2 regions of the Dactylosporangium sp. McL0621 genome follow, and region 1 is predicted to be linked to the other one. Evidence: riboswitches for the same ligand, from Rfam matches in the RefSeq annotation. Region 1 holds a riboswitch; the other holds the start of a gene.
The links. A riboswitch is a leader RNA that binds a small molecule or an ion and turns the genes downstream of it on or off. The one in region 1 is predicted to bind glycine.
Positions count from the first base shown of each region.

Region 1 (4,403 bases):
GTCGGCGGGGGCGACAGCTTCGCCTCGGGCCTCATCTACGGCCTGATGACGTTCGGCGACGTGAAGACCGCCGTCGAGTACGGCGCGGCCCACGGCGCCCTGGCCATGACCACCCCGGGCGACACCTCGATGGCGAGCCTGAAGGAGGTCGAGGCGCTGGTCGCCGGGGCCGGCGCCCGCGTGCAGCGCTAGAGCACGGTCCCGGCCAGCAGCTCGATCTGGGCCGGGTCGTCGCCGTAGCAGTACAGGACCAGCTCGTCGGCGCCGAAGTCGCGGTACGCGGCAACGGTGTCGGCGAGCTGTCCGGCGTCCGTGACCGGGTCGCCCCAGCCCGAACGGCCCGTGAACGCGTAGTACTCGGCCACCGCGCGCCGCGCCCGGGCGATCGACTCGGGCGAGCCCGCCGCGGCGTTGATCTGGCAGACCAGGCGCGGGCGGCCGGTGCGCCCGGCCTCGGCCCACTGGTCGTGCACGGTGCGCACGAGACCGCCGGCCCACTGCAGCGGGGCCGCGCACAGGAACCCGGCGCCGTAGCGGGCGACGCGGGCCAGGGCCGCGGGCGCGAAGCCGCCGATGAGCAGCGGCGGACCGCCGGGCGTGGCGGGGGCGGGGCCGACCGGCGTCTGCGGGTACGCCCGCCCGGCCCAGATGTGGTTCAGGTCGGCGAGCATCCGGTCCATGATCGGCCCGCGCCGGTCGATTGGCACGTCCGCGGCCGCGTGGTCGTCGTCGCGGCCGCCGATGCCGACGCCGAGCGTGAGGCGCCCGCCCGACATCAGGTCGAGCGTCGCGGCCTGCTTGGCCAGCAGCGCGGTGCCGCGCAGCGGGGCGAGCAGCACCTCGGTCTGCAGCCGGATTCGGGTGGTGGCGCCGGCCAGGGCGGCGAGGGCGACGAGCGGCTCGGGATTGTCGTAGGCGAGCCGGTCGAGCAGCGCCACGGTGGCGAAGCCGGCCGCCTCGGCGCGGCGGGCCCATTCGGGCAGCCGCGCGGGGTCGCTGATGGGCAGGCCAAGGCCAAGATCCATGATTCGGTACTCCCTGTAGGTGGGCAGCAAACAGTGCTGTCGCCACCCCCTCCCCGCGACTGCTGCGAGGTCCCGCCCCCATCTGCGACGTCCATCTCGGGGGCGGAATTCGGAGTTCCAACGCTGAGTGTACCCGACGAACAAAATTCAAATATTTACAACAATGAATCACCCACTTACCGTCCGATTCATGCGTCGTCTGCTCACCGCGCTCGCCGCGACGGCCGCCACCGTCGCGGCGCTCCTGGCCGTTCCGGCCGCCGCCCACGCCGAGTCGAACGGCGGGGTGCGCATCCTGCCCCTCGGCGACTCGATCACCGACGGCTTCAACGTGCCCGGCGGGTACCGCATCAACCTGTGGCGCGCCCTGGCCGCCGCCGGCCACCCGGCCGACTTCGTCGGCTCCCAGTTCAACGGCCCGGCCGACCTGCCCGACCACGACCACGAGGGCCACCCCGGCTGGCGCATCGACCAGGTCGACGCGAGCGCCGCCGCCTGGGTGTCCTCCACCGCGCCCCGCAGCGTGCTGGTCCACCTCGGCACCAACGACGTCATCCAGGGCTACGACCTCGGCAACGCCCCCGCGCGGCTGTCCGCGCTCATCGACCACGTGCGCGCGGCCGCGCCCGGCGCCGACGTGTTCGTCGCCTCGATCATCCCGCTGGCCGACGCCGGGCGGGAGGCGGCCGCGAACGCGTTCAACGCCACCATCCCCGGCATCGTGAACGCCAAGGGAACCAGGGTCCACTTCGTCGACATGCACGCCGCGCTGAACACCGGCGACCTCGCCGACGGGGTGCACCCGGCGCGCGCCGGCTACGACAAGATGGCCGCGCGCTGGGCCTCGGCCCTGGCCGCCGTGCCCGGCTCGGCCGGCGACGACGGGGCGCCCGCCACGCTGCCGTCCGGCTCCTACGTCTCGCTGCGGGCCACGACGGCGTGCTGCACGACGCGGTACGTGCGCCACATGAACGGCCTCGGCTACACCGAGGCGGTGTCGTCGGGCAGCGACCAGCTGCTCAAGCAGGACGCCACCTGGCGCGTGGTGCCCGGCCTGGCGGGCGGCTGCTACAGCCTCCAGTCCCGCAACTACCCGGCCTACTACCTGCGGCACCAGAACGGCCGCGCGAAGATCAGCGCCGATGACGGTACCGCCCTGATGCGCGCCGACGCGACGTGGTGCGCGCGCACGTCCCCGGGCGGGGTGCGGCTGGCGTCCTGGAACTTCCCGGGCTCCTACCTGCGCCACATCAACGCCGAGCTGTGGCTGGCCACCCCCGGCGGCGGCGCGGCCCAGGACAATGCCGGCAGCCTCGTCCCTGACATCACGTGGGCCGTTGCCGCGCCCTGGGCCCCGTAGTACGGTCGGCCCGACAACCGAATACGCGCCGCTCGACCCGCGACGGGAGAGCCCCCTTGTGACGCAAGGGGCGCCGAAGGAGCAACTCTCCCCGAGAATCTCTCAGGCCCATGTACCGCCGCGGGGAGGCAACTCTGAAAAGCCGGGACGTCGCGTCCCGCGCCCACGGTGCAAGCCGCCCCGGCGGTGAAGCTCTCAGGCATTCGATGACAGAGCGGGGAGGCCCGACCTCACTAGGAGCCTCCGTGACGCTCAGCGCGTTCGACCTGTACTCCATCGGCATCGGCCCGTCCTCGTCGCACACGGTCGGGCCGATGCGCGCCGCCCGCCGCTTCGCCGCCCGCCTGGCCGGCGACGGGCTCCTGCCGCGCACCGGCCGCGTCAAGGCCGAGCTCTTCGGCTCGCTCGGCGCGACCGGGCACGGCCACGGCTCGGCCAAGGCCGTCATGCTCGGCCTCGAGGGCGCCGACCCCGCCACCGTGGACACCGACGCCGAGGCGGGCCGCGCCGGCCGGATCGCCCTGCTGGGCGAGCACGACATCCCGTTCAGCGTCGACACCGACCTCGTGCTCCACCGCCGCCGCTCCCTGCCCGAGCACCCCAACGGCATGCGCTTCACCGCGTGGACCGAGGCCGGCGAGGAGCTGCTCACCCGCACGTACTTCTCCGTCGGCGGCGGCTTCGTGGTCGGACCGGACGGCGGCATCGCCGAGGCCGACGTCGCGGTGAAGTTCCCGTTCACGACCGGCGCCGAGCTGGTCGCCCACTGCGAGGGCCGCTCGATCTCCGACGTGATGCTGGCCAACGAGCTGTCCTGGCGCTCCGAGGCGGAGATCCGCGCCGAGCTGCTGCACATCTGGTCGGTCATGCAGGCGTGCGTGCACAGCGGCTGCACCCGCCCGGACGGCGTGCTGCCGGGCGGCCTGAAGGTGCGCCGCCGGGCGCCGCGCCTCTTTGCTAACTTAAGCGAAAAATCGGATATGTCCGATCCCCTGTACGTCATGGACTGGCTCAATCTCTACGCGCTCGCGGTCAACGAGGAGAACGCGTCCGGCGGCCGGGTCGTCACCGCCCCCACCAACGGCGCGGCCGGCATCATCCCCGCCGTCCTGCACTACTACACACGGTTCGTGCCCGGCGCCGACGACGACGGCGTGGTCCGGTTCCTGCTCGCCGCCGCGGCCGTCGGGATCATCATCAAGGGCAACGCGTCGATCTCCGGCGCCGAGGTCGGCTGCCAGGGCGAGGTCGGCTCGGCCTGCGCGATGGCCGCCGCCGGGCTGTGCGAGGCGCTCGGAGGCACGCCCGGCCAGGTCGAGAACGCCGCCGAGATCGGCCTCGAGCACAACCTCGGCCTGACCTGCGACCCGGTCGGCGGCCTGGTGCAGATCCCGTGCATCGAGCGCAACGCGATCGCGAGCGTCAAGGCGGTCAACGCGGCCCGGCTCGCGCTCAACGGCGACGGCGCGCACCACGTCACGCTGGACAAGGTCGTGCGGACCATGCGCGAGACCGGGCGGGACATGTCGGTGAAGTACAAGGAGACGGCCCGCGGCGGCCTGGCCGTCACCGTGATCGAGTGTTGATGAGAAGCTTGCGGGCATGGCGCTCGGCGTGGTGGCGAGGATCGGTCGGTTCTGCTTCCGGCACCGCTGGTCGGTGATCGGGGTCTGGCTGGTGGTGGTCGTGCTCGGCGGGCTCGCGTTCGGGCCGGTCTTCCGGGCGATCGCCGACCCCACCAACCCCAAGCACGTCGAGGCGATCGACGGGCTGGACGCCGTCGCGACCGGCAACGACTCCAGCGGCACGGTCATCGGCCTCGTCGACCACGTCGACCCGCAGGCCCCCGCGGTCCGCACCGCCGTCGACGCCGCGGCCGCCGACCTCGGCCGCTCGGCCGGCGTGACCACGGTGGCCACCCCGTTCTCCGTGCCCGCCGGACCGGCCGCCGCCTACGTGGCCGGCGACCGGCAGGCCCTGCTCATCGTCGTCACCCTCGCCAAGCTCGAGACCGGCGA
Region 1 is NZ_CP188259.1:9,900,558-9,904,960, reverse strand. Features, by position in the region: gene ACPPVO_RS46915 (sugar kinase) at 1-192, shown strand, start outside; gene ACPPVO_RS46910 (LLM class flavin-dependent oxidoreductase) at 189-1,025, opposite strand; gene ACPPVO_RS46905 (AbfB domain-containing protein) at 1,216-2,385, shown strand; glycine riboswitch at 2,419-2,513, shown strand; glycine riboswitch at 2,514-2,608, shown strand; gene ACPPVO_RS46900 (L-serine ammonia-lyase) at 2,631-3,971, shown strand; gene ACPPVO_RS46895 (MMPL family transporter) at 3,988-4,403, shown strand, end outside.

Region 2 (4,403 bases), 1.1 Mb from region 1:
GAACTGGAAGATGCCGCTGGCGAACACGTAGTCGTGGCGGCCCGGGGGCGGGGCGCCCAGGGGCAGCCGGGAGACGTTGGGGACGCCGCGGGCGGCGGCGCGCTCCACCATGCGGGGGTCCAGGTCGACGCCGGTGTACTGGAACGGGAGGTTCATGCGGCGGAGGTGGAAGTACAGGTCGCCGGGGCCGCAGCCCCAGTCGAGCACGGTGCCGCCCGCGTAGCCGGCGGCGCGGGTGAGGGCCTCGAAGCGGACGCGCTGGAGTGCCTCGCTGCCCCAGCCGGCCACCCGCCACGGGGGGCCGTCCAGCCCGGCGTGGAAGGCGGCGATGCGGTGGGCGCGGTCCTGCGGGGGCTCAGTCATGGAACGGCCGCGCCCGGGCGAGGATCGCGTCGACGGTCTCGGGCGGCGACTGGTCGGACGTGTCCAGCCACAGGCCGATGCGCGGGGTGCGCTCGCGCAGCTCGGCGTCCAGGGACTCGACGGTCCAGCCGTGCTGGTCGTAGGCGGACTTCGGGCGGTCCGACTCGCGGTCCGGCTCGTGGGCGGGCGCGACGGTCCGGCCGTGCGGGTCGTAGGCGAACTTCGGGCGGTCCGACTCGCGGCCCGGATCGTGGGCCGGCGCGGCGGTCCAGCCGTGCGGGTCGTAGGCGGACTTCGCGCGGCCCGATTCGCGGGCCGCCACGGCGGAGGGGGTGGGGGCGAGCACGACGACGAACAGGGGGCGGGCCCGGATCGCGGCGACCATGGCCGGCAGGTGGGCCCCGAGGACCACGTCCTGCGCGACCACCGTGAAGCCGGCCTCGTGGTAGGGGTCGGCGGCGCCCGCGGTCAGGCGGTGGCGCAGGGCGAGCTGGGCGGCGGCCTCGGCGCTCGGGGCCGGCGTCATGTCGGCGCGGCCGTTGACGACCATGCGGCGGAAGGCGTCGCCGCGCAGGTGCACCGAGCGGGGGAGGCGCTCGGCCAGCGCCTGGGCGACCGTCGACTTGCCCGATGCCGGGATGCCCGTGATCAGGTACACGGCCGGGGCCGCCGTCATCGGGACAGCCGGGTGCGGATCAGCAGGTCGTTCAGGGCCGGGGCGGCCGACGGTGCCGCGGGGAGCTTCGACGCGTCCCGGGCCGCCTCCAGCTCCGCGGTCAGCCTCGCCACGTCCGCGGCCAGGCGGGCCGGGGACACCAGGGACTCGGGCAGGGCGTGGTGCTCGCCGGCCTTCTTGGCCTCGATGAGGTCCGGGACGTACGGCAGGGTGTTGAGCACCCGCAGGTCGGCCTCGACCTCGCCGGTGCGCATGAGGTGGATGCCGGTGTGCAGGACGCGCAGCGTGTAGAGGGCCGGCTTCAGCTCGCCCGTCTTCGAGTACAGCAGCCACTGGCCCGAGGCGAAGCCCAGGTAGTGGCGGGCGTGCTCCGGGGTCAGGCAGTGCGGGGCCAGGGCCTTGAGCTGCTCGTGCAGCGGCGACGTGCGCACGAGCAGCGGGGAGAGCAGCTGCTCGAGGACGTAGCCGTTCGGGCGCAGCAGCAGGCGGATGAACTTCGCCAGCTCCTGGCTCACCACGTCGAGCTCCATGCCCTCCCGCACGCCGCCCGACTCGACCGTGTCGGGGCCGGTCTCCAGGCCTACCACCTCGTCCAGCGGCAGGATGTGGCACGCGCGCAGGTCGAGGTCCGAGTCGACGGACGCGAAGCCGTACAGGTGGGCGCCGCTCACGGTGGCGAACGCGAGCGGGTAGGGGTGCTCGTCGGCCACCTCGCCGGCCCAGGCCGGGATGCCGTCCGGGATCGGGGGAGGAGCGGCCGGGGCGGGCTCCCGCGGTACCGCCGCCGGGGCCCGCAAGGCGAGCAGGAAGCGCTCCACGGCGGCGCGGTCCGGCTCCTCCGGCAGCTTCGACTCCGACTCCGCGTAGGCGAGGTCGGCGGACAGGGCGGCCGCCAGGGCCTGGAACTCCTCCCAGCTCAGCTCGCCCCGGCGGATCGCCAGGAGCTCGTCGCGCCGGGCGGACACGTCGACCAGGACCTCGCCGGTGCGCAGCACGTGGGCGCCCGCGCGCAGCAGGCGGGCCATGTGCATCGCCTGCTTCCAGCGCACCTCGCCGGTGCGAGCGCGGACCGACGTGAGCTTGTTGAGCTGGTCGCGGGCGTAGTCGCCGTAGGTGTGGGCCGCGCGGCGGGACAGGAACGCCGGGCGCAGGTCCAGCAGCGCCCGGCCGGCGTCGGTGACGTGCTCGACCAGGGGCGAGGACAGGCACTCCCACACCGTCGGGTTCGCGGCCAGGGCCAGGGTGCAGGCCCGCTCGACCTCCCACGAGAACTCCTCCGGCCGCGGGCCCTCCACGTGCGTGGGCGGCTTGTCGAGGGACCAGAAGGCGTCGGTGGGCGCCTGGAACACGCCCCGGCGGTCGGTGTCGGAGGCCGGGCCGTCGAGCCCGTACGCCCGGGAGCCGACGACCGCCGAGTAGATCGTGTGCTTCGCCACGATGGTCAAGTCCTGCACAGTTGGTAGGGTAGGCGTGCCGGCAATACCCGCGTGGGAGAGACCGCTGAGCACGTCAGCGGCGCCGAAGGGGCAAATCCTCCCCGGAACCTCTCAGGCAAAAGGACCGCTGCGGGTTGGCACCTCTGGAGTCTTCGACAGAGGGGGAGGAGCGCGTCCGCCCCTGCCCCGAGACCCAGAGAGTGCGCCCATGACCAGTTTTGCCGCGCGGCACATCGGCCCGAGCGCCGATGAGCAGGCCCGCATGCTCAAGACCGTCGGGTACGAGACGGTCGAGGACCTCATGACCGCCGCCATCCCGGGCTCGATCCGCTGGCACCAGCCGCTCGACCTGCCGCTCGCCGCGTCCGAGGCCGAGGTCCTGGCCGAGCTGCGGGCGCTCGCGGCGGCGAACCGGCCGCTCGTGTCGATGATCGGCCTCGGGTACTACGGCACGCACACGCCGCCGGTGATCCTGCGCAACGTGCTCGAGGACCCGTCGTGGTACACGGCCTACACGCCGTACCAGCCGGAGATCTCCCAGGGGCGGCTCGAGGCACTGCTGAACTTCCAGACGGTCGTCGCCGACCTGACCGGGCTGCCCGTCGCCGGGGCGTCGCTGCTCGACGAGGCGACCGCGGCCGCGGAGGGTATGACGCTCGCCCGGCGCTCCTCCAAGGTCAAATCTGAGGTGTACGTCGTCGACGCCGACGTGCTGCCGCAGACCCTCGCCGTCATCCGGACCCGCGCCGAACCGCTCGGCATCGAGGTGCGCGTGCTCGACCTGGCCGCCGAGGAGCTGCCCGAGGCGTTCTTCGGGCTGCACCTGCAGTACCCCGGCGCCTCCGGAGCCGTGCGCGACCACGAGGCCCTGATCGCGCTCGCCCACGAGCGGGGCGCGATCGTCACCGTCGCCGCCGACCTGCTCGCCCTGTGCGTGCTGCGCGAGCCCGGCGCGATCGGGGCCGACGTCGCCGTCGGCAGCGCCCAGCGCCTCGGCGTGCCGATGGGCTTCGGCGGCCCGCACGCCGGCTACATCTCGGTCCGCCAGGGCCTCGAGCGCACCCTGCCCGGCCGTCTGGTCGGCGTGTCCCGCGACGCCGCCGGCGCCCCCGCTTACCGCCTCGCGCTGCAGACCCGCGAGCAGCACATCCGCCGCGAGAAGGCGACCAGCAACATCTGCACCGCGCAGGTGCTGCTCGCCGTGACCTCCAGCATGTACGCCGTCTACCACGGCCCCGACGGGCTGCGTGAGATCGCGGCGCGGACCCACGACATGGCGGTGCGCCTCGCCGCGGGGCTGCGGGCGGGCGGGGTGGCCACCGAGCACGGGGCCTTCTTCGACACGGTGACCGCGGTGGTACCCGGCCAGGCCGGACCGATCGTCGAGGCGGCCGCGGCCCGCGGGATCAACCTGCGCCGCGTCGACGCCGACCGGGTCGGCATCGCCTGCGACGAGACCACGACCTTCGGGCACCTGCGCGACGTGCTCGCCGCCTTCGGCCTGTCCCACGTCGACGTCACCGAGCTCGACACGACCGACGCGGTCCCGGCCGGCCTGCGCCGGGCGTCGGCCTACCTCACGCACCCGGTGTTCGGCACGCACCGCTCCGAGACGGCGATGCTGCGGTACCTGCGCCGGCTCTCCGACAAGGACTACGCGCTCGACCGCGGCATGATCCCGCTGGGCTCCTGCACCATGAAGCTCAACGGGACCACCGAGATGGAGCCGATCACCTGGCCCGAGTTCGCCAACGTCCACCCGTTCGCGCCCGTCTCGCAGACCCAGGGGTACCGCCGGCTGATCGGCGACCTCGAGCGCTGGCTCGGCGAGGTCACCGGCTACGACGCGGTGAGCCTGCAGCCCAACGCCGGGTCGCAGGGCGAGCTCGCGGGGCTGCTGGCGATCCGGGCGTACCACCGCGACCGGG
Region 2 is NZ_CP188259.1:8,831,264-8,835,666, reverse strand. Features, by position in the region: gene ACPPVO_RS41910 (class I SAM-dependent methyltransferase) at 1-363, opposite strand, end outside; gene ACPPVO_RS41905 (AAA family ATPase) at 356-1,039, opposite strand; gene ACPPVO_RS41900 (nucleotidyltransferase domain-containing protein) at 1,036-1,782, opposite strand; partial or broken gene ACPPVO_RS41895 (nucleotidyltransferase domain-containing protein) at 1,831-2,484, opposite strand; glycine riboswitch at 2,519-2,612, shown strand; gene gcvP (aminomethyl-transferring glycine dehydrogenase) at 2,684-4,403, shown strand, end outside.
Region 2: linked by a shared signal. The riboswitch ahead of gcvP (aminomethyl-transferring glycine dehydrogenase) and the one ahead of ACPPVO_RS46900 (L-serine ammonia-lyase) in region 1 are both predicted to bind glycine.